Regions from separate parts of the Oceanobacillus sp. MO10714A genome, predicted to be linked through region 2. Evidence: riboswitches for the same ligand, from Rfam matches in the RefSeq annotation. Region 2 holds a riboswitch; each other region holds the start of a gene.

Region 1 (7,789 bases), on a different contig from region 2:
TATCCGAATGATTACGGCAGTCAAAAACCCCCGACTGCACAATGGACAGTTACCGGAGCGGGTTGTGCCGTTCTCAGTAAGCAAGGGAATGGCCCAACTGTGACCTCTGCAACAATTGGGAAAGTTGTTGACATGGGAATCACGGATCCTTTCAATATGGGAGGGGCAATGGCCCCTGCTGCAGTGGAAACGATTCAAACACATTTTAAGGAAAGAAACGTAGATGAAACCTATTATGACCTGATTATAACCGGGGATCTCGGTAAAATTGGAAGAAATACTTCTTTTGATTTATTAAAGCAACAAGGCATTCAACTAGAAGATAAGCAATACGTGGACTGTGGCATGACGATTTACGGTCCCGATCAACCTGTTCAAGCAGGTGCAAGCGGCACAGCCTGTTCAGCAATTGTCATGTACGGGCATTTTCTGAAACGGATGATGCAAGGGGAGTTTAAACGGATGTTACTCGTAGCTACCGGCTCTTTGCACTCCCCGTTAAGCGTTCAACAAAAGGATTCGATTCCTGCTATTGCACATGCAGTCTCAATTGAAATGGAGTGACTTGTTCATGATATTTTTCTGGGCATTTGTTATTGGTGGTCTTATTTGTGTTATAGGACAGATTATGTTTGATGTATTCAAGCTCAGTCCTGCTCACACATTAACAACTCTCGTAATTTTAGGCGCTATTCTTGACGGACTCGGTTTATATGAACCGTTAATTGATTTCGCTGGAGCAGGTGCGACTGTTCCGATTACAAGTTTTGGGAACTCTTTAGTCCATGGAGCCATGGCTGAAGCCGAGAAACACGGGCTGATTGGCGTTGTTACAGGGATGTTTGAAGTGACGAGTGCCGGTATTTCAGCAGCAATTATTTTTGGAGTTCTCGGTGCTATTCTCTTTAAGCCGAAAGCTTAGCGATCTGTAACAAACAACATGAAGAAAACAAATGCAACATTCTAGCGGGGTTGTGGATGGGAACACATTTCTAGCTGAAATTGACAGCGAAAAAGAGTACCTCTGCTTAATTACGTTACAGACCGTGGTTTTAAGTTCCGATAAAAAATAGGACCGGGAAATTTACCGGTCCTATTTTTACTCGATTAATAAAGCAATATTACCAAACTGGCTGTTCACTTCCAGATGATTGAACGCTTCTTGGGCATCATCCAGTTCAAAGGTTTTATCCATAATCGGTCTTATTTCATGCTTTTCCATATGGGCTAATACCTGTTGCAACTCTTCACGACTTCCCATCGTGGAGCCGAACAATTGATACTGACCATAGAAAAAGGCCCGTAAATTAAGGTCAATTTCATCCCCAGCTGTAGCTCCGTAAATAACAATTCTTCCGCCTTGCTTCAATACGTCCAACGAACGATTAAACGTCGCTGCACCTACACTGTCGATCACAAGATCAATCTGCTCGTTCTCCAATTCCTTTTCCCAATCACTTTCCGTTGAAATGGCAAGATCTGCTCCGATCTTCTGGGCCTGCTTCAACTTTTCATCACTTCTTGAAGAAACAATCACCCGTGCACCGATGCTTTTTGCAAATTGGATGATATACGTGTTCACCCCACTACTTGCTCCAGGAATAAATACGGTCTCCCCCGCTTTAATATTCCCTTTAGTCACTAACGCACGGTAACCTGTCAATGCAGCAAGAGCGAGCACACCGGCTTCTTCCCATGTTAAGTAATTTGGCTTCATTTCTACTTGTTCTTCATTGATAACAATTTTTTCGGCAAAAGTTCCGTGATCAGGCATGCCGAGGATGTCAAATCCTTTTGGTGGTGCGTCACTATTTTCGTGCCAGTTAAGTGATGGATTGATGATGACTTCATCCCCCACTTTAAAACGAGTGACATCTGCTCCAACTGATTCGACGATCCCCGCTCCATCCGAACCGAGGATTAAAGCTTCTTTATCGTTACCTCTCCGGTTCGGTATATAGAGATCTCTCCTATTCAGACCCGCTGTTTTTAGCTTTACGACAATTTCATTATTTCCTAGTTTCGGTTCTGGCATACTTTTTAGTTTTAATTCTCCATATTCTACAACAAATGCCTTCATTTCCACTTCCCCTTTCGTATATACTTTTATATCTATTCAGATAATTATCTTCTATTATCAGTGACTTTGGGCGAATTTTCAACCAGAACGAATTGATTCTTTTTTATAATGTTGTGCTGAAAATCTGCGCCGGGGGAACTACGTATTCACTCTGAAACAGTTAACCTAAAAAAATCTCTCCTTAATTTAGGAGAGATCATTATTTTTACAGTTGCAATGTGAGCGGATAGATTGCGGTTTAGCTTGATGCTAGGTTGAGCAATGCGCGCGGTTGTTTGTGGAATAGGAAAAATACAATCACTGCTGACAATACAAATGACGGGAACATGTACGATGAATTATAGATAATCGAATACACCCAAACTGATTGTCCCTCAATCGCTGCTGAACCGAAAAATACTGCCCCAGCAACGGTATGTGCAAGGAAACGCAACACAGAACCAAGCAGTACACCCGCCGTTATATACGTTAGGTACACTTTTGTCCGCCCGTCCCGTACCGCTTCTTGAACTTGTCTTGCGAACAGACCGGCAAAACCGATCACCGTAAAGGCAAGTGTATAATCAATGAACCCCTGAAGTGGCGTCAGAATATATGCGTTCCCCGTTGCAATCTGTAACATCCCCCAGAGGAAACCGGATACTAATCCACCTTTTAATCCCCAACGGAACGCTACTATAAACACCGGAATCATTGCAAAGGAGACCGAACCACCTTGCGCCCAGATTTTAAACGATATTGGCAAGATATCTAAAAGCAACGCCAAAGCAGTGAAGATTGATACTTCAATTAAAAATAGTAGTTTATTAGACTTCATTCGTTATAACTCCCCTTTTTATAAGCTTTTTATAAGCTATTTTGAACAACTTTTTTAAATACAAAAAAAGCAATGCCAAGGGAAGGTTCCTGATGGGGAATCCGCTCACATTGCTTTTTATCCATCAAAAAACCATCATCCCTACGCTAGTACTAACTAACAGGTTCAAAGGGTCTGAGCAATCCTCGTTGCCCACTCTCAGCTATTAGCTCCCCCTGTTGGCTTTTTCTATGCTTTTTTCGTTAACCCTATTATAGCTAATGTACACTTATAAAACAAATTTACAGTTTAAGAAACGCTTCGACGTCCTTGATGCAAAGCTCGATTGCAGCTTCCCAGAAGTCCGGTTTTGTAAGATCGACTTGTAAATGTTTCATCGCAAGCTCTTCTACCGACATCCGTCCCGTATCTTCCAGTAATGCAATATAGTCGTCTTCAAAGCTCTCTCCCAGCTCTTTTGCGCGGGCATAAATACCAAGACTGAACAAATAACCAAATGTATAAGGGAAATTATAGAATGGTGTCCCTGTTATATGGAAATGAAGTTTCGACGCCCAGAAATAAGGATCATATTCATCGAGTGCATCTTGATAAGCCTCTTTCTGTGCTTCCACCATCAATTCATTCAATCTTGCCGGTGAGACAAAACCTTTTTCTCTTTCTTTATAAAAATTTAATTCAAAGATAAACCGGGCATGAATATTCATAAAGAAAGCAACACTTCGATTAACTTTATCTTCAAGTAAAGCTTTCTTTTCTTCTGCTGTTTCTGCCTGTTCAACTGCTGCATCAGCGACAATCATTTCCGCAAAAGTTGAGGCCGTTTCCGCGACGTTCATTGCATAACGTTGATTAAGACCATGAACGTCATTCATCACATGCTGATGATAAGCATGACCAAGTTCATGGGCTAACGTGGCAACATTCGATGCTGTTCCGGAATACGTCATAAAAATTCTTGTTTCCTTACTATCAGGAAAACTTGTACAGAAACCGCCAGGACGTTTGCCAGGCCGATCTTCCGCTTCAATCCAACGTTTTTCAAAAGCTTGCTCAGCAAAATCCGCCATCTTTGGGCTAAAAGAACGGAATTGATCCATAATAAATTTGGCGCCTTCTGTATAGCTCAATTTTTTAACATGGTCGGTAATCGGTGCATCGACATCATAGAAGCTTAATTTATCTATATTCAATAGTTCTGCTTTTTTATTTATATAAGCGACAAAAGGTTGTTTATTATTAGCTATCGCTGTCCACATCGCATCTAACGTTTCTCGCTTCATCCGATTGATACTCAGCGGTTCTTTTAATACATTTTCCCATTTGCGGTGCTTATACATTTGTAGTCTAAAACCTGATAAATGATTCAATGTTTGTGCAAATAAGGATGCTTGTTTATTCCATGCATCGTTTAACTTATCAAATACTTTCTTTCTAGTTGCTCGGTCGCTTGAAGTTAATAGATTGGAGGCCTGACCAATTGAATAGGACTCTATCTTTTCTTCCCCTTCAATTTCCACTGTCATATTCCCTACGATTGTATTATACATTTGATTCCATGCATGATAACCATCGACAGCAAGATCATTAATCAGCACTTCCTGTTCCACAGCAAGTAAGTCCCGTGCTTTATTACGATATTCTGATAATACATACCCTATTTCTTGTAACGCTTCGTGCTGAATGGTTGCTTGCCATTCCTCGTCCGGGATTTCCGCAAGTTTCTGCATGAAAGTTGTCAGCACGCCATTAAACGAAGCTGAAAGTGTGCCATATTCAGCAACTAGTGTTTTAGCCCCTTCATCCGTTACATCTTGCGCACTTAAACAACTGACGAACGCTCCAGCCTCACGAAGTTTGAACATTGTCTTCTCCAATTCCTTTATAAACTGGCTAAGCATCGTGGAAAATGAATCTACCCCCACTTCCAATGTGGTGAATTGGCCTTCTAATTGTTTAATCTCCGTTCGAATCTGACCAAGATAATCTCTGAATTGCTGTGACGCACTTCCTCCTGGAAATAGTGAATCCAAATCCCAAGTTGGATTATATTCTTTCATTTCTCTTCCTCCTTCTTCTCCCCATATTATTGTATCGAAATATCTGAAGGATTGCATTATTAAGATCCATTTACACGGAAAACAAGTTTGAGATAGTCTATTTAGTGGTATTTGAATAATGGTTTCGTTTTGTTAATTTATCCTTAAATAAATATTTTTTAATTAAGATATATTGACATTACCGATTTATTAATTTATACTAGGTAACAGAAAGTAAGTATTGAGGAATACTTAATAATATTTGGAGGGATTTTAAATGACTAGAGAAAAATGGACGGTAGACTTGGCGCACAGTGAAGTAGGTTTTTCGGTTAAACACATGATGATTTCTCGAGCGAAAGGAACATTCGACAAATTTGATGCAGTGATCGAAGCAGATGTGGAAGACCTTACCGATTCGAAAATCGAAGTAACGATTGATGCTGCAAGTATAAACACACGTAACGAAGACCGTGATAACCATCTTCGTTCTGCAGACTTCTTTGACGTAGAGAATCATCCGACACTTACATTTGTTTCAACAGATGTAAAACGCAAAGGAAATAATGAATATGATGTAATTGGCGATTTAACAATTAACGGAAATACAAATCAAGTTACATTAGACGTTACATTTGAAGGTCAAAGTAAAGACCCGATGAGCGGTTCTACAGTTGCCGGCTTCAGCGGTGAAACGAAAATCAGCCGTAAAGAATTCGGACTTACTTGGAATGCTACACTTGAAACAGGCGGCGTACTCGTATCCGACGAAGTAAAAATCCACTTCGAACTAGAACTTCATAAAGCTGAGTAACTGATGCACATAAAAGCAGTATCCCCATGAATCCGGGATACTGCTTTTATTTTGATTGGAAATAGTCTACTGTTTCAGAAGAGAATACTTCAACTGTTAAGCTGCCATTTGCTGCATAGGCGGTAAGCACGATTGGTTCATTGTATAAATTTTTAAATGTAAAATCTGGTCCCCACCAACTTACGGTTGCATCTCTTCCCGGGGGTACGTAAGGAACGGAGCGGCTATGAGTGTACCTTTCAATCATTTGGATACCACGTAAATCAACTGCATTAAAAATTGTTGATGATAATTGACAAATACCCCCGCCGATATCTTCTGAGAACTCACCTTTTACAATAACCGGCGCTCGTTGATACCCTTTCTCTTCTGTTCGTTCACCAACAATATCATTAAATGAAAACACTTCACCAGGAAAAATAACCGTTCCATGTACAGCTTCTGCAGAAAGGTTAATATTTTTTGTCCGTTCTTTGTTTGCGGAATTATAGTAAGTCGTGTAAGAGCCAAGACGTTTTTGAGTTATTTCCCGCAGCATTTCCTGACTCACCCTTGGTTGAACTGCTTTAGTCGGGATTTCAACCACCTGATCCTCTCCAGTATAAAATGCCTTTAAAAAAGAGGTTGTAAAAGCAATTCGATCCAACGCTTTTCCAGGCTGCCCCTCGATAATTTCAAAGCCGTTGCCAAGTGTTGCGTTAGTAGGGGGCTCTTTAACTTGTTCTGCCAATTGATCCATTAATTCATCCAGCCTTTCCCAATTTACAAATCCATGTGCCCAATCAGATAGGGAATAAGATTGGAGTTCGTCTCTCTGAAGCATAATTTCATCATCTTCTGCAGAAACAACCGCTATAGACAAGAGAAACCATAACAGAGTGAGCACAAAATATAAAGTATTACGGCGCAACTTTATCACCTCTGTTATAATATGGCTCAACTGAAGATATAACATACGAATGAATAAAAAAGCCACCCAGTTTATAAACCGGGTGGCTTTTAGATTGGTTTTATTAGCGGAAATCCCTTGAATCTTCTAGGATATCACTTACTGCTCGGTAGCCTACAATTGCAGCTACAGCGAGCAACAAAATGCTGCAAAATCTTTTCATCGTTCATCTACTCCTCTTTACCTTTTATAGTGGATTAATAGTAGAATTCCAAATTAGAAAGGACGATATTTTCCTTTTTTCAGCAATGCTTTCGGTCCGCCGACTACCAAAAGTGTACGGTCGTCAACTACCTTCTTCATCGCAGCTGCTGGCTTCCCTTGCAATTTCACGCCATTAAAGATGTTTCCAATACCATCGGAAATTCCTAGTGATGCTACTGTACCTTTGTCATCGAAAACAAAGTCTGTTAATGGTAGGCCATATAATGCGTTCTTGATGTTCTCTGCTACATGAGCACCTTCTTGTGTTGCTAATTGACCAGTTGGTGGATATGGTTTTCCTGTTTCTTTATCCATAGTCCATGAGCAGTCACCAATAATAAATACATTTTCAGATCCTGGTAAGCGCAGATCAGCGTCAACGTTAACTTTTCCACGGAATACTTCAAATCCAGATTTTTCAAGTACTGGGCTTCCCATTACTCCTCCAGTCCAGACACTTGTACCAGCTTTAATTAATTCATTATCTTCACCAACAATGAATCCTTCTTCTGTACATTCCGAAATAGCTGCACCGATTCTAAATTCAACACCACGGTCTTCTAACGATTTCTTCGCATATGCTACAAGATCCTCTTCAAATACCGGCAATATAGATGGTGCCGCTTCTACGTTAATGATCCGTGCTTTGTTACGCGGGATATCATATTTCTTACAGAGTTCAGGAATCTTCTCGGCTAATTCACCAACAAATTCGATACCTGTAAATCCACCGCCACCAACAAGCACAGTTAGATCACTATCATCTGTTGATTCACCACTGCTGTATTGTGCGAATTTATATTCGATATGTTCGCGGATGACGCGCGCACTGTCGATATCTTGAATGAAGAATGCATTTTCCTCCATTCCTTTAATACCGAATGTA
Region 2 (7,789 bases):
TGCATTCATTGTCTCAAATTTCCTGAGTTCTTCTTCTACAAAAGCAGGGATTCTTTTGCGAATTCTTGGATACGTTTTGTTGAACCATTTTTCAATTGTCATGATTTCTTCTAGGTTGTGGAGCATGAAAATGATGGTGAAAATTAGGACGAATAGATGGATATCCATAACCTTTTAACTCCTTTCTTAGAAATGCTCTTTTTTAAAACCTTTCTATAACAGTATTTTAACATGATTATTCTTATCTTTATACGAGTTTATAATTAATACTTTTCGCATGGCTGGAAGGCAATCGGCGGGTAGGTTATTATCTGAAGGCTGTCTTCCTTTAAAAAGAGTAAAATATTTTCTCCGCTTGAATACATTAAAGAAGGAAAAGATATTTGGAGGTGTACTCATTATGTCATCACCACAAGAATCAAAATCAACAAACTCATCAAATGAGATAATATCTTTAGAAGAACTTTCCTTTGTTTCAGCCATGTTCTTTGTTATCGGTGCAATGATCTCCTTTTATGTTGCTTATAAAAGACTTAAAGATTCGTCTTTAGGTGGACCGCCGATATTGCAACCCGTGCCATAAAGTGAAACTCATTCAGTGGGGATATCCTTACCTCTCCCACTGAATGTTAGTTGAACAGAATCATGGATTTATTACGGACTGTATATCCCAACCTTCATATATTGGGTTTCCCTCATGTTTCAATCGATGTATCGCAGGACTATCGCATGATATTTTCCAGGAACGGATTAATACAGAGAACTTGACAATCGAAACCGTGGCAGAAAAGATTGCTTTGAAATCTGAAATCCAACTAATCACCGATAAACGGGGGAAATTCAAGAGAAAGCTAGACAGGTTAAAAATACAACTTAGTCATATCCGATGGTTTTAAGAGAATTTATAGGCGCAATCATTGAAACCAAACACTCACTTCCGCCGTAAAACTACAAGTGAGTGTTTTTCATATTAACCTAAACCAATTCCAAAAGGGGAGAGCCACCAAATGACCTTTCTAATCCAACATCAATGGGAAATTTTTATCGCTGCAGAGATACTGTCCTTTATCTCATTAATTCTATTCGGGGTCATCCGCTATTTTTTCAACAAACGGAATTTAAGTCTTATCTTTCTGCTGTCTTTTCTCGGCTTATTTATCGTTGAGGGAGTGCTTGCTCTCCTTATTTACCGGGAAACAGGCGAGATTTCGATGTTTCAAATTGTTATTTTGATTTTTATTTTGTATGCGTGCACTTTTGGCATCAATGATTTCCGGAAGTTGGACCGTTGGATGCGCTTGAAGATTGGTAATTTGCGCGGTATCGACTTACTTACTGAAAGGGATAAAGAAATCATCAGGAGACAAAAAGACCCGAAATATATTGCCAAAATCAATCGATACAGCTCCATTTTCCATTTACTTATATTCGCAGCCGTCCAGATTGTTTTCTGGAGCTATGGAATAAAGGATCTCAATCAGGCGATGAATTACCTGACTGATCTTTCGTGGATTGGTGATGACAATTACTTGGCATCACCTTATGCAAATGAAATGATGTATAACATTTCAATGGTTTGGGGGATTGTTTTTATTATTGATTTCATTTATTCGTGGTCTTACACCATTTTTCCGAGCAAGTCTTAAGCGGGAAGTGGGGTATTTAGGAATCTTAACATCCTGACGTTGATAGCTCCTCTTAGGCGAAATGAGCTGGTCAATAGGGATTGATAACCTTCTATATGCCCGGAATACTGTCATGTTGCTCACGGAATTTGTATTTTCGATATTCTGAATGCATAGTCACCTGAGAAAAAGGATTCATCTCGTTTTCCGACCCAAATTTCATGTCAAAAATAGGGATTTGTCTAGTGCGGTTTCCTGTACTCTGCCATAGGCTGTAGGGAAGGGAAAGAACAGGATAAAATTTTTCTTGAAAAGGAGCATATACATGCATGGATTTGTAAATCATGTACCGATGCATCATTCGCCATTACCATATCCAGAAATGCACCGGGCTCGTCCGCCGGGTCCGTTTGGGCCAGGTGGCGGTATTGATCCGCTTGCAGCTGGATTAATAGGAGCAGGACTAGGATTTTTAGGTGGCAGTTTAATCGCTGGAGGACCAGGTTTTGGCTTTGGACCGGGATACGGTCCTGGGTTCGGTCCAGGGGCCGGATTTGGTTACGGTCCTGGCTTCGGACCCGGCCCGGGATTTTGGCAGTACGGTCCCGGATTCGTGCCATATGGTGGTTTTTAATATAAAAGAAAGGGTTTGGGTGCACGCACGCAAACCCTTTCTTTTATATTAAAAATAAGATAGACTAGTCATAAAGAATAGATATTTTTCCACTAGGGGTGCCAGTCGGCTGAGATAAGACTTTTTCTTAATCCCTTTGAACCTGATCTAGTTCATACTAGCGTAGGAAAGTGGAGTTGGTATACATACTTAAATTGTATTAATAACCACTCCAATTCCCGGGGTGGTTTTTCTTTTTTAAAAACTACCTCGCCCTTAATCTATTTCAATTTACTAAAAAGGAGGAAGTTTACATGAACTATATTGCTAAAATTCGAGAAAAAAGTCCGTTTATCTATAACATCACGAATGAGGTTGCGACAAATTTTGCGGCAAATGGTTTAATTGCGATTGGTGCGTCTCCAGCCATGTCGAATACACCAAAAGAGGCGGAGGAGAATGCGAGTCATGCGGATGCTGTCGTATTGAATCTCGGAACTTTAACCGAGGATCGGGCCGAGGCGATGCTGCTTGCTGGCCTTAAAGCGAATGAAAAAGGAATTCCAGTCATTCTTGATCCCATCGCAGCAGGGGGAACAAAATTCCGTACGAAAGTGATTAATGAATTATTGGAAAAGGTGAAATTCGCTGCTATCCGAGCGAATGCTGGGGAAATTTCCGTACTTGGCGGAGCGCTTGATATTATGAAAAGCCCTGACTCTACGGTTGAATCGATTGATCCGAAAATTGCTCAAACAGTAGCGAAAGAATATGATACGGTTGTTATTGCAACAGGGAAAACAGACGTCATTACAGACGGAACGCGCATGAGTCTTTGTAATAATGGGCATACCATGCTACAAAATATTACGGCAAGCGGGTGCCTGCTTTCGTCTCTCGTTGGGCCTTATTTAAGTGTTGCCGAAGACTTGTATGAGGCGAGTGTGGAAGTGACTGCAGCTTACGGGATAGCTGCGGAACTTGCGATGAAAAAGGCGGAAGGGCCGGGCACGTTCATCCCTGCTTTGCTTGATCAGCTTTATCTGCTGGATCAGGAGACGGTGAATACGTATAAAAAGCTGCAAGAGATTTAGAATGAATACAACAAACGGGAACGTAGCTCTACTTCTAGTCGATTTACAAAATGATTTTTGCCATCCGGAAGGCACCGCAGGTAAACGCGGGAAAGATATTCATGCTTTTTATGAAAAAATGAAACAGATGAAGGATTTGCTAGAAGCAGCACGAGAATGTGAGATTCCAGTGATTCATGTGATCTCGGAACATAGTGCTTGGACGGAATCCCCTTCTGCAAATGAACGATTCGGCCGAAGCAATCAGAAAAGTAATTTATCCTACTGTGAACCTGGAAGCTGGGGAGCGGAAATTCATGAGTATTTCACTCCGCTTCCAGGAGAAAAAGTTGTCGTAAAACATCGGTATAGTGCGTTTGTCCATACAAATCTTGAGCTTTTATTACGCTCAAATGGTATAAGCCATCTTACGATTATTGGAGCTTACACGAATGTGTGTATTGACACGACTGCTCGTGATGCTTCTATGAGAGATTTTTTCGTAACGGTTCCCTCTAATTGTGTCGTCTCGGATAATGAAAAACTACATCACGACGCATTAGAGTTACTCCAAGGAACATTTGCAGAAGTTGTTCACGCAGTTGAAGTAAAAAAACAATGGAAAGGGGAAATATAATTGAAAGAAATTCTATTTATCGAAGCAGGAATGGGAATTGATCTCCACGGCCAGGACATAAATGTAGCTGCCGAACGTGCGATTATGGATGCGATCCATTATAATTCCATGCCAGGAATAAGGAAAATGCTGCCAAGTCAAGACTTGAACAATATGCGGGTGAACGTTAAGCTCGCTGTACCAAAAGACGAGGAAAAGCTTGACCATGAAAAAATTAAAAGTTTGCTTCCTTATGGAACGGTAACGGTAGAAACCGTTGCTGGAGGCATGGCGACAACGAGCGGTATTTTCCTTGAAGATCAACAGGATGAAAATGATTTAATGTATATTGTGAATGCAGTCGTTGAGGTTGGGTATTAATGAAATGACATTTAGTTTAGTTGGTAAATCAAATAAGTATGATGATGGGTGGGCTTTTAGTAGGCAGTCAATCGTCCGTCAACGCCTCACTGGGTCGGAGAATTGGGACGATTGAAGGTGCACTCATCTCTTTTCTGACTGGTACAGGTTTGCTTGCGATACTGGTGCTTTTCTTTGGACAGGGAAATTTATATATAAGGGGAATGTCCGGGCGAGGAAGCTCGAGCAGTCCGGAAAAAAGGCATGTTAAAATGAGGCACTTAGGGAAAGTCTAAGTACCTCATCGCTATTTCTCCTCTACATCAACCAAATAAATCTTCTCTTCAAACCCGCCATATTCCTCTGCCTTTTTGGCCCGACGTTTTTCTACATCTTCCATCGTGGTGTCGTGGATACCGACAAGGGCCTGCATGACTTCGAGGATATCGGCAAGTTCTTCTAATGCATCTTCGTCATTTGCTGCATCTTGATATTCCATCACTTCTTCATTCAGTTTCTTTTTTAGCTCCATAATATAACGATCCTGGTTAAGGGTTTCGGTATTGAAGGCTTGACCGTTTTGTTCCAATATTGACGGAATACCGTCGCGGACAAGTTTATTATACGTCGTCACTTAGGAAACACTCCTTTTTCATTGTTGTCGATTATATGGGGAAGCGAAATTACCTATATTCAATCGTTCCCTAAATACTGACAAGAAAAACGTTCGCTCTCAATTTAACGATAATGTTTCTTACTGAACGTGAATGCATCAACTGCTTCCCGGTCGATTTCATATCCGATGCCAGCTTTCTTAGGAACCGTAATATAACCGTTATTCGCGATAACTTCTGGTGCGATAATATCTTTTTCCCAATAGCGGTCGGAGCCGGATGTGTCACCAGGCAAGGTGAAATTCGGCAGCGATGTTAGCGCAATATTATGGGCCCGGCCAATTCCTGATTCAAGCATCCCGCCGCACCAGACAGAGATACCTTTCTCCGCACAGTAATCATGGATTTTTTTCGCTTCAGATAATCCGCCAACACGGCCGATCTTCACGTTTATAACTTTCGTACTTCCGAGTTCCACCGCTTTTCGTGCATCTTCCAACGAATTGATGCTTTCATCTAAGCAAATCGGAGTTTCCAGCTCTTTTTGCAGCTTGGCATGGTCGATAATATCGTCAGAAGCGAGTGGTTGTTCAATCATCATGAGATTAAATTCATCAAGTTGTTTTAACGTATCAAGATCCTTTAATGAATAAGCTGAATTAGCATCTGCCATAATCGGCAAATCAGGGAAGTGTTCGCGTAACGCCCGGATTACTTCGACATCTTTACCAGGCTTGATTTTCACTTTCATACGCTTATAGCCTTCTTTCACATATCCATGAACCAATTGGATCAAGTCATCGGTAGTAGGCTGAATGCCAATACTGATGCCAACCTCAATCTGTTCACTCTTCCCGCCAAGTGCCGCTGCAAGAGATTGGTTCGTTTGCTGGGCATAGATATCCCAAACTGCACCTTCAATCGCGGATTTTGCCATATTATTTTTCCGGATGGGGGAAAAAGTGTCACGCACTTCATCCGGGTGCTGCAATTCTTTATTGAGGAGGAGTGGAATAAGAAAATCCTCAAGCATATGCCAGTTCGTCATCATCGTTTCTTCGGTGTACCAGGGGGCACGGAAGGCGACCGATTCTCCCCAACCAATCGTTCCACTTTCGTCTTTTGCCTCTAGCAGTAGAAAGTCACGATTTTCTAGCGTTCCGAAACTTGTTGCAAAAGGAGATTTTAATTTCATTTGTAAATGGCGGATGGTGATCTCTGTCAATTTCATGATTCATTTCCTCCAAATTCAATCTTGTTCTTTGTTTTTTACTTAGACTTTACACTCGTACACCTGCGCGATTAGAAAAAGGTTCGCGTTGCCGCATCACTTTCTTCTTCACTAGCAAATAATTCTTAATTTCAAAAAGCAAGTAAAAGAGATTGGCCCGCACTTCGAATTCTTCTCTTGTCTTTGGTAGTTCATTTTCACGGAAAATTTCTTCGTAAGACTCTAACTTTTCGAGAACAGGATCAATGTTCTTCGTGCGGACGTTTTCGCTAATGTTCAATAATAGGTCGGCAACCATTTCGCGTTGTTCCACATGGATCTCTGAGAGGGAAACGATGCCTATAATTGGCAGCATTTGTCGCAATATGGCGAGCTGTTCTTCGCGCAATCTGAAATAATGATAGTCTGTTCTTTTTTCTTGTAATAAATTGTTTTCAATATCTTGGATGGCCATCGATTTCGCTTGATTAATAATTTCTTCCGCTTCATTAATCTCTTGTCCGTCCCAATTCCGGTGATTATCTTTTAAGAAAGCATGGAATTCATAGAGGATTTTTGCATACTTTTCTTCAATTTCATATTTGAACCTATCAATGTCTTTTCTCATACTCGGCATAACACTGTTTACAATGAATGCAATTCCAATCCCGGTGAGAATGATAAATAGTTCATGGAAGAAAACTTCAAAACTTGCATTTCCAATCATATAAATATGGGAGAGGACAACCATGCTTGTGATAAATCCGTTTTGAATCCGCGCTTTCATTAAGATCGGTATAAACAGAAGAATGAAAATCGCAAATACAATCGGGTGATAGCCTAATAATTCAAAGACCACCATACCGAGAACGAGTGAAAGAAGACAAGCGAAAAATTTATCCTTAATCGTGTAGATGGTTCGTTTTTTCGTCCGTTCAATACACATAATGACAAGAATCGCTGCAAAGGTTGCAAATTGAATGTCAACAAGACTTGCAAACCACATCGCAATACCTGCACCGACTGCTGTTTTAATCGTTCGGTATCCCATACCAACCATCCGAAACACCTCCCTTCCCTGATGACTTTCATTAGATCTATTATAGACTGTTGGAGAAGGAAGGAACAGAATTCCGGTCGGTGAGTGTGTTATACTAAATTTAATCACTCATTTAAATGGAGAAATCAATAGAAAAGGAGATGTTTTACATGATTAGATCGATTCCTGAAATTACATTAAATGATGGACTATCAATCCCGGCAATTGGACTAGGGACGTATAAAATGAATGGTAACGCTGGGGTCCGGTCGATTATAAGTGCGATAGACAATGGGTATCGTCTGCTTGATAGCGCTTATAACTATGAAAACGAAGGTACAGTTGGGGAAGCTGTCCGTAAAACTGGTGTACAGCGTCAAGATTTAATCATCACGTCGAAGCTGCCAGGGAGATACCATCAATACGATTTGGCCGTGCAGACGATTCAAGAGTCCTTGTACCGGGCGAATCTCGATTATTATGATTTATACCTCATCCACTGGCCGAATCCGAAGCAGGACGTGTATGTCGAAGCTTGGCAGGCGTTAATTGATGCAAAAAGATGGGGCTTGGTTCGTTCAATTGGAACGAGTAATTTCCTGCCTGAACATATTGAACGGCTGGAAAAAGAAACCGGTG
Region 3 (7,789 bases), on a different contig from region 2:
ATTTGTAATGGAAAATGAGATGCTGCTTTCCCTTGTCAGTCTCTTTACCATCATCGTTGCTGCCGGTATTCTTGCTAACGAATTCCGCTGGGGAACGATTAAGCTGCTGCTCATCCGACCAATTTCACGGACGAAAATCTTAATATCAAAATATAGCGCCGTACTAATATTTTCATTTATAACGTTTTTATTCGTGCTCCTCTTCTCATGGATTATCGGAGGAATTTTCATCGGCTTTGACGGGATGAATCCTCATATCGTTCTTGAAAAAGGCGATGGAGTGGAATATGTTCCAGTTATTGGGGAGATTATAACCGATTACGGCTTCAGTCTCGTGAACTTGCTTATGATGGCGACATTCGCCTTTATGATCTCTTCCATTTTCAGAAACAGCGCGTTAGCAATTGGACTCGCAATTTTTCTTATGCTAGCTGGAAACCAGATTGTGTTCTTCTTCATAGAACGGGACTGGGCGAAATACATTCTATTTGCAAATACAGACCTATCCCAGTACTTTAACGGGAACACACCAGTGATAGAAGAAATGACACTCGGTTTTTCCGTTACCGTACTAGTTGTCTATTATATTATTTTTGCAGTGATCTCCTGGTTCTTCTTTGCGAAGCGGGATGTTGCAGGACACTAACGAATTAAAAGGTTCCGCCAATGAGCGGAACCTTTTATTGTATATCCCAGTTTCATTTAAAATGCTGTACAATCTTTCCTTTTCCATCAGCTACTTCAACTTCCGCATACGCTCCATTTATAAATGTGATCTGGGGTGGAACATGCCCACAGTCCACATCATAGATAATTGGAACTTGAAGTTCTTCATATAAATCATTATAAACATCTTCAACTGTATAGTTATCTACTGGATCGTTCGCTGGACTTCTGCCAAACATAATTCCTGCACATTCTTTAAACCAACCTGCAAGCTTCATCTGCACAAGCGTTCTCCGTAAGTCCGTAGTTGCTAATTCACAGTTTTCCATAACCCAAATGATCGGCTCTCCCTTTGTAAACTGTTTACGAAAACGAGCAATATCCCCATATTCTGTCCCAATCAGATGTCTGATTACATCAATACAACCACCTAGAAGACGCCCTTCCATTTTTACGCTTTCCTCTGTAACACTCTTCCACCTTGTTGGTTCTGTTAAATTAAAGATATGGGGCGTCGGATTATCAAATTGCCATTCTTTTTGATATTTCCGAGAAGAATATTGAACAACAGAGTTCCCCTGCTTCGTTGATAATACCTGCTCCCACATAGCCGTAGTCGGATCAGAGGATTCTCCTCTTACATCTATAAGATTCGTGCCATGTGCAGTTGCAATTCCGGTTTTCAACGTAATGGCGAGTAATAACAAGCTCGTGTCCGAATAACCTAGTATCCACTTTGATTGGATTTTTTCAAAATTCACGTGTTCGAGCATTTCAATCAGAAGTTCCCCGCCCCAAGGAGGGAATATCAATTGAACAGCTTCATCATCCATTAATCTATTAAATTCAGCCGCTCTCTCCAATGCTGGTGCCGCCTTCGCTTTATCTTGATTCCAAACCGTCTTTCCAATTTGCATGCGATACCCTTTTCCTTCTAACCGCTTCCTAGCTTTGTGGATTAATTCATGTAATTCCAGTGACACACCTGACGACGGAGCTGTAACGCCGATTGTCGCTTCTTTTTCAAGTATTGGAAACTGAATCGCTTGCATTCCATACGCCCCTTTTTCAAATAAATATTTAGGATAGAATAGCACTTTTAATTCATAATTACAATACTTCTAAAAATAACGCCAATAATACCCCCTAGAAATGCCAATGCTATTCCAAAAACATACGTTACAACCGCGTAAAAGAAAAACTCCCGTCTATCCCCCCTTCTCCACAACGAACTCATCTCGAGTTTCAACGTTGAAAATGTCGTAAAGGCACCTAAGAAACCTGTTCCTAATAGGAGAAGTAATAGCGCGTCCACCCCAGTCCCCATAAGAAACCCGAGCATGAATGCCCCTGTCAGATTGACGAGGAGTGTACCCACCGGTATAGCTTTTTCCGGATTGTTCAATTTTCTTGAAATCATATAACGTGCAATCGCACCGAAGAACCCGCCAATGCCAACGAGCAATAATTGCAGCCAGCTCATTTTTCCCCCACTCCTCTACTCACTCGAAAACCAATTTCACTCATCCCTAGCCCGCCAACCAGACTTACTAAAATATAGACACATCCGAGCAGCACCGACTGTTCCTGAAACAACTCAACCGTTTCTACACTGACAGCGGAGAATGTAGTGAACGAGCCGACAAAACCCGTTGTTATCGCTGTTTTCAGCATTTCATCCAGATGAATCCTTTTAAACAGTCCGTAAGTCAGCCACGCAAGTAAAAAGCTCCCTATCAAATTAACCAATAACGTCGCATAGGGAAAAACATGTTCTGTCATAATTAGAATTCCTATACTATACCGCAGCATCGCACCGAGTGCTCCGACAAGTCCAATATAGATATAAATCATTCATCCAACATCCTTTTTATCACGTATTAACAGTCTGTAATATACCCATCTCTAAGCATGAGGGAAAACCAAAATGTTAAGGAGGGCGATATACAGTCCGTAAATCCCTGATTCTGTTCAACTAACATTCAGTGGAGGAGAAGGACCCCCCCCCGCTGAATGAAGTTTCACTTTATTAAGATATTAACGCAAGCAACTGTCGCATTTGTAAAAGTCAAAGCAGTTCAGCCATCCTATCGAGCATACATAATGCGCAAAATGGGAGAATAAAACGAGAGATGATTACTACAATTGCTAGCTTGCTTAAATTGTTTCAGGTTGCGAAAATTAAGTTATAATAAATAGTAATATATGCTTGCATCTCTCATCGAATCAGAGTAAAATTTCTATGTTTAGTACAGAATATCATATCACCTAGGAGAAAAAGCTATGAAAAAGAAAGATTGGACATTGACGCTTCTGCTTACAAATATATTCTTTGTATTTTTAGGAATTGGACTTGTTATACCGGTTCTGCCAACTATTATGAATGAACTCGGCATCAGTGGTACTGTTGTCGGTTATTTAACGGCTGCATTCGCTTTAGCTCAATTGATTTTCTCGCCCTTGGCTGGAAAAGCAGTTGATAAATATGGGCGTAAACGCATGATTGTCATTGGTCTTTTTATCTTCAGTTTTTCCGAGTTTTTATTTGGTCTTGGTAAAACAATTGAAGTATTGTTCGCCTCACGAATTCTCGGAGGAATAAGTGCCGCATTCATCATGCCTGCTGTTACCGCATTTATCGCAGATATTACGACGCTGAAAACGCGGCCTAAAGCACTCGGCTATATGTCAGCGATGATTAGTACCGGATTTATTATCGGACCGGGAATTGGTGGCTTCTTAGCAGAGATTGGTACGCGTGTACCATTCTTCTCTGCTGCGGCGTGTGGTTTAATTGTTGCTTTCGTTTCGATTTTATCCTTAAAAGAGCCGAAGTCGAAAACAGACGATATGGCTGATATGACCGAAGAACTCGGCAAAAGTGGCTTGAGGAAAGTGTTTATGCCGATGTTTTTCATCGCTTTTATTGTTATTTTAATATCAACATTCGGTCTTGCCGCGTTTGATTCTTTCTTCAGCCTTTATACTGATCATAAGCACGGATTCACTCCTTCTGACATTGCGATTGCCATTACAGGTGGTGCGATTATCGGAGCGATTTTCCAGGTTGTATTGTTCGATTGGTTAACAAAGTTGATCGGAGAAATCAATATTATTCGCTGGTCGCTCGCCATTTCTGCTATGCTGGTCTTTGCCATGACACTCGCTAATTCTTATTGGCAAGTAATGGCGGTAACCTTTACGGTATTTATTGGGTTTGACCTGATTCGTCCAGCTGTTACCAACTATTTATCAAAAATCGCCGGGAATGAGCAAGGTTTTGTTGGCGGCATGAACTCATTCTTCACGTCCCTTGCTAATGTATTTGGTCCAGTAGTTGGTGGGGTTTTATTTGATATAGATATCAATTATCCGTTTGTTTTCAGCTCGATCGTTATTGTCGTCTGTCTTCTTATCACTATATTTTGGAAGAAACCGGATATTAAAATTGATTAAATACTTTACAAAATACCGAAACATGTATACAATCTGGAATTAGAATAACTGCATATCAAAACATAAGCACTAGGGGAGCTGCGTCATGTGGCTGAGAGGATTAATCCGACCCTTACTACCCGATCTAGATAATACTAGCGTGGGGAAGTGCAGTTTACGAATATTATGTTGTTAAAATTAATGTGTAAACTGCATTCCCCTTGGGAATGCAGTTTTTTTATTATCAAATAGGAGGAGATTGGAATGCGTAACAATTGTGGAACTAGTCGAATTGTAGGTTGTCAATTTAGTCTGCACCCGATGAGTGATAATTTTGTTGATATTATTCTATCAACATTAAGTGAGGTTGATACCTCCAAGGTTTGGAAGGAAACAGATGATGTCAGTACGTGTATCCGCGGAAAAATGATCCATGTTTTCGATGTTGCAAAAGCAATCTTCCTACATGCAGCGAATACTGGGGAGCATGTTGCTATGAATGGTACGTTCTCCATCGGCTGTCCTGGTGACACGGAAGCTGACGCGTATATGGATGAAACAGACATACCATTGAACGAAGAAAAAACGAAATCGATCCTCCAAATCGCCGGTTGTAAATTTTCCCTTTATCCAATGGGGCATGAAGATTACATGGATAAAATCTATGAACAAATCAATCTATCAAAGCATCGTAATGTCACGGTTACTTCTACACATTATGCAACAAGATTAGACGGAGACGTTCATGATATCTTCAATGCATTACATGAATCCTTTGAACTCGTCCAAGAAAAAGTCTCTCATGTCACCATGACATTTAGCCTTTCCGCCAACAGTCCTACAAAATAAACCTAGGGAGAAGTGAAATGACAAAGCATTGGAAATTAAAAGAAATTGTTCTCATGTCGATATTAGGTGTCGTCTTCGGGATCATTTACTTAGCATTCTTTCTTGTTGGTCAAGGTATTCGTAATATTCTTGCTCCATTTGGTCTCGCACCGTTTGGGTATGAAATTATTTTTGGCATTTGGTTCATTGTTTCCATCGTTGCAGCTTATATCATTCGGAAGCCGGGGGTTGCCTTTACAGCTGAACTTATCGCAGGAGTTACCGAAGTATTATTGGGAACTGCCGCGGGACCCGGACTTATTCTAGCAGCTGCAATTCAAGGCTTAGGAGCAGAGTTTGCCTTCGCAATAACAAAATGGAAGGATTATCGTTTACGCATTTTAATTCTTTCCGGTGTCTTTGCAGCCGTTTTCAGTTTCACTTGGAATTTATTTTCATCCGGAAATATCGCGTTAGCCCCTGCATTACTTATAGCGATGTTAGCTGTTCGCATCATCAGTGGTGCCCTTCTCGCGGGTGTCCTAGGGAAATGGTTGAGTGACAAATTAGCAAAAACTGGGGTCCTTCGCGGCTATGCCTTAGGAAAGGAGATACAGAAAAAACGTGAAAAAGACGCAGCCTAATCCATTACTTTATGTGGACAATTTCTCATTCGGCTATGAAAATTCGGATAAACCATTACTCAATGAACTGCACTTTTCCTTAAGAGATCATGAGACGACCCTCCTTATTGGAGCAAGCGGTTCAGGGAAAAGCAGTCTAGCTCTATGCCTAAATGGGTTATATCCCGATACAGTAGAAGGCATTTCTTCCGGCGACATCTTTCACCGGGGGAAAAATATACAAGACTATCAAAAAGGAGAGCTCAATCAGAAGATCGGGATTGTCTTTCAAGATCCGGAAAGTCAATTTTGCATGATTACCGTAGAGGATGAACTTGCTTTTACATTGGAAAACAGAAAAATTGCCCCTTCCGAAATGCCTGAGCGCATTTCGGAGGTGTTGTCTGCCGTTGGAATGAATGGTTTTCAAAATCGAAAAATCTACGAGTTATCTGGAGGACAAAAGCAGAAACTTGCTCTAGCAGCTGTTCTTTTATTGGAACCGGAACTATTGATCTTAGATGAACCTACAGCAAATTTAGACCCGGTTTCTCGAATAGAATTTATCCAATTAATTAAACAAATTCAAGAAAAACAAAAGCTAGCTGTGTTTATCATTGAACATCAAATCGAGGACTGGCTGGATATTACCGATCGTATGCTTGTTTTAGGAAAACAGGGTACAATCATCGCAGACGGCAATGCAGCATCCATCTTTGCAAATCATCATTCTTTATTAAAAAAAGAAGGAATATTTTTACCAAAGCAGTTTTCTAACGCTGCCGATCCTTACCCGATTCCTGTGAAATCCCCTCCCTCTATCAAGAGAGATGTCCTAATAACGATAGAGCAGATGAGCTTCCATCATAAGAAACAACCCATTTTACAAGAAATAAACTTAAAAATTCATCGGGGAGAATTCGTCGCCATTGTTGGGGAGAATGGAGCTGGAAAATCTACCTTACTGCAATTAATGACTGGGTTATTAACCCCTCAAAAAGGAACTATAAACTTTTACGATAAACCGGTGGAGCAATGGGAGGAAAAAGAGCTGCGAAAAAGAATGGGATATGTCTTTCAAAACCCGGAGCATCAATTCATCACGGACACCGTATACGATGAATTAACATTTGGAATGAAATTGAATGGATGGTCAACAGCTGAATTAAATACCGCTGCAACCACACTTTTAAAGCAGTTCCATTTAGAAAAAAATAAATACAGTAATCCTTTTTCCTTAAGTGGTGGAGAAAAGCGCCGCTTAAGTGTAGCAACGATGCTGGATGAAACACCAGATATTTTATTTTTTGATGAACCGACATTTGGTCAAGATGCAGAGACTACGAGAGAACTGATGTACATGATTGATAGCTTGAGACAAAATGGAACGGCAATCGTCTTCGTCACGCATGATATGGATATCGTGGATACAGTTGATCGGACGATTGTATTATATCAGCAGCATATTCATTACAATGGCGAGCCGGAAAGTCTTTGGAGGCAAGCTGATCTATTGGAAAAAGCGCGATTACGTCCGCCTTACCGGACTCGAGTACTTCATAAAGAAGGTGAAAGCCTTGATCTCGTTCATTAATCCAACAATCAAAGCACTTGCCATCTTCATTCCTGGCATTTTGCTCAGTTTTACGTTTGATGTGTTTACTCCACTCGTTTATTTTTTATTTATCCTTATTGTGACATTCACGATGAGCGATATCCCCTTCATTAAATGGCTCAAGATTTTTAGCCCATTTCTGCTTGTGGCGCTCAGCTTTGCCTGGATGACCATTCTGTATACAAATCAAACCTTTTCCTATGGCGAAGTTTTATTTACCCTTTTCGGAAGCGAAATTACAAGGGGAAGTATTATAACAGGGATTAGTCTCGCCTTACGATCTCTTTGTTTTGTATGCTTGTCGATCCTATTTGCTTTAACGACAAACTCGACCAAATTCATGCTAAGTTTAATGCAGCAATGCAAGGTTTCCCCTAAAATCACATACGGTATTCTGGCTGGCTATCGCTTCTTACCTATGTTTCGGGACGAACTGCAGATTTTAAGGCAAGCTCACCGGATTCGTGGCTTTGGCAGAACGAAAGGGATAAAAGGTAAATGGCAGCAATTCAGGAGATATTCTATTCCACTGCTGGCAAATGGAATCCGAAAAGCTGAACGAGTTGCCATCGCGATGGAATCAAAAGGTTTTACAGGTGATACAGACCGCACCTACTATCAT

What was found. Region 2 has a riboswitch for thiamine pyrophosphate ahead of thiM (hydroxyethylthiazole kinase). Riboswitches for the same ligand answer to the same signal wherever they lie in the genome.
Region 1: it holds a riboswitch for thiamine pyrophosphate, as region 2 does, so the genes downstream of both, thiT (energy-coupled thiamine transporter ThiT) here and thiM (hydroxyethylthiazole kinase) in region 2, are expected to answer to the same signal.
Region 3: it holds a riboswitch for thiamine pyrophosphate, as region 2 does, so the genes downstream of both, SPD53_RS15105 (YkoF family thiamine/hydroxymethylpyrimidine-binding protein) here and thiM (hydroxyethylthiazole kinase) in region 2, are expected to answer to the same signal.

Annotation. Positions count from the first base shown of each region.
Region 1 is NZ_JAXHDC010000022.1:11,579-19,367, reverse strand. Features, by position in the region: gene spoVAD (stage V sporulation protein AD) at 1-564, shown strand, start outside; gene spoVAE (stage V sporulation protein AE) at 572-922, shown strand; gene SPD53_RS11905 (zinc-binding dehydrogenase) at 1,100-2,080, opposite strand; gene thiT (energy-coupled thiamine transporter ThiT) at 2,319-2,897, opposite strand; TPP riboswitch at 3,019-3,123, opposite strand; gene SPD53_RS11895 (M3 family oligoendopeptidase) at 3,179-4,957, opposite strand; gene SPD53_RS11890 (YceI family protein) at 5,214-5,750, shown strand; gene SPD53_RS11885 (VanW family protein) at 5,797-6,636, opposite strand; gene SPD53_RS11880 (NAD(P)/FAD-dependent oxidoreductase) at 6,916-7,789, opposite strand, start outside.
Region 2 is NZ_JAXHDC010000021.1:33,951-41,739, forward strand. Features, by position in the region: gene SPD53_RS11710 (HXXEE domain-containing protein) at 1-168, opposite strand, end outside; gene SPD53_RS11715 (hypothetical protein) at 278-583, shown strand; gene SPD53_RS11720 (hypothetical protein) at 1,008-1,646, shown strand; gene SPD53_RS11725 (hypothetical protein) at 1,951-2,259, shown strand; TPP riboswitch at 2,344-2,445, shown strand; gene thiM (hydroxyethylthiazole kinase) at 2,553-3,332, shown strand; gene SPD53_RS11735 (cysteine hydrolase family protein) at 3,334-3,948, shown strand; gene SPD53_RS11740 (Lin0512 family protein) at 3,949-4,308, shown strand; gene SPD53_RS19850 (DMT family transporter) at 4,353-4,583, shown strand; gene SPD53_RS11745 (nucleoside triphosphate pyrophosphohydrolase) at 4,595-4,921, opposite strand; gene menC (o-succinylbenzoate synthase) at 5,026-6,132, opposite strand; gene SPD53_RS11755 (aromatic acid exporter family protein) at 6,182-7,171, opposite strand; gene SPD53_RS11760 (aldo/keto reductase) at 7,321-7,789, shown strand, end outside.
Region 3 is NZ_JAXHDC010000037.1:11,305-19,093, forward strand. Features, by position in the region: gene SPD53_RS15080 (ABC transporter permease) at 1-646, shown strand, start outside; gene SPD53_RS15085 (S66 family peptidase) at 699-1,718, opposite strand; gene crcB (fluoride efflux transporter CrcB) at 1,766-2,149, opposite strand; gene crcB (fluoride efflux transporter CrcB) at 2,146-2,520, opposite strand; gene norA (multidrug efflux MFS transporter NorA) at 2,950-4,122, shown strand; TPP riboswitch at 4,184-4,285, shown strand; gene SPD53_RS15105 (YkoF family thiamine/hydroxymethylpyrimidine-binding protein) at 4,366-4,950, shown strand; gene SPD53_RS15110 (ECF transporter S component) at 4,968-5,573, shown strand; gene SPD53_RS15115 (ABC transporter ATP-binding protein) at 5,554-7,146, shown strand; gene SPD53_RS15120 (energy-coupling factor transporter transmembrane component T family protein) at 7,121-7,789, shown strand, end outside.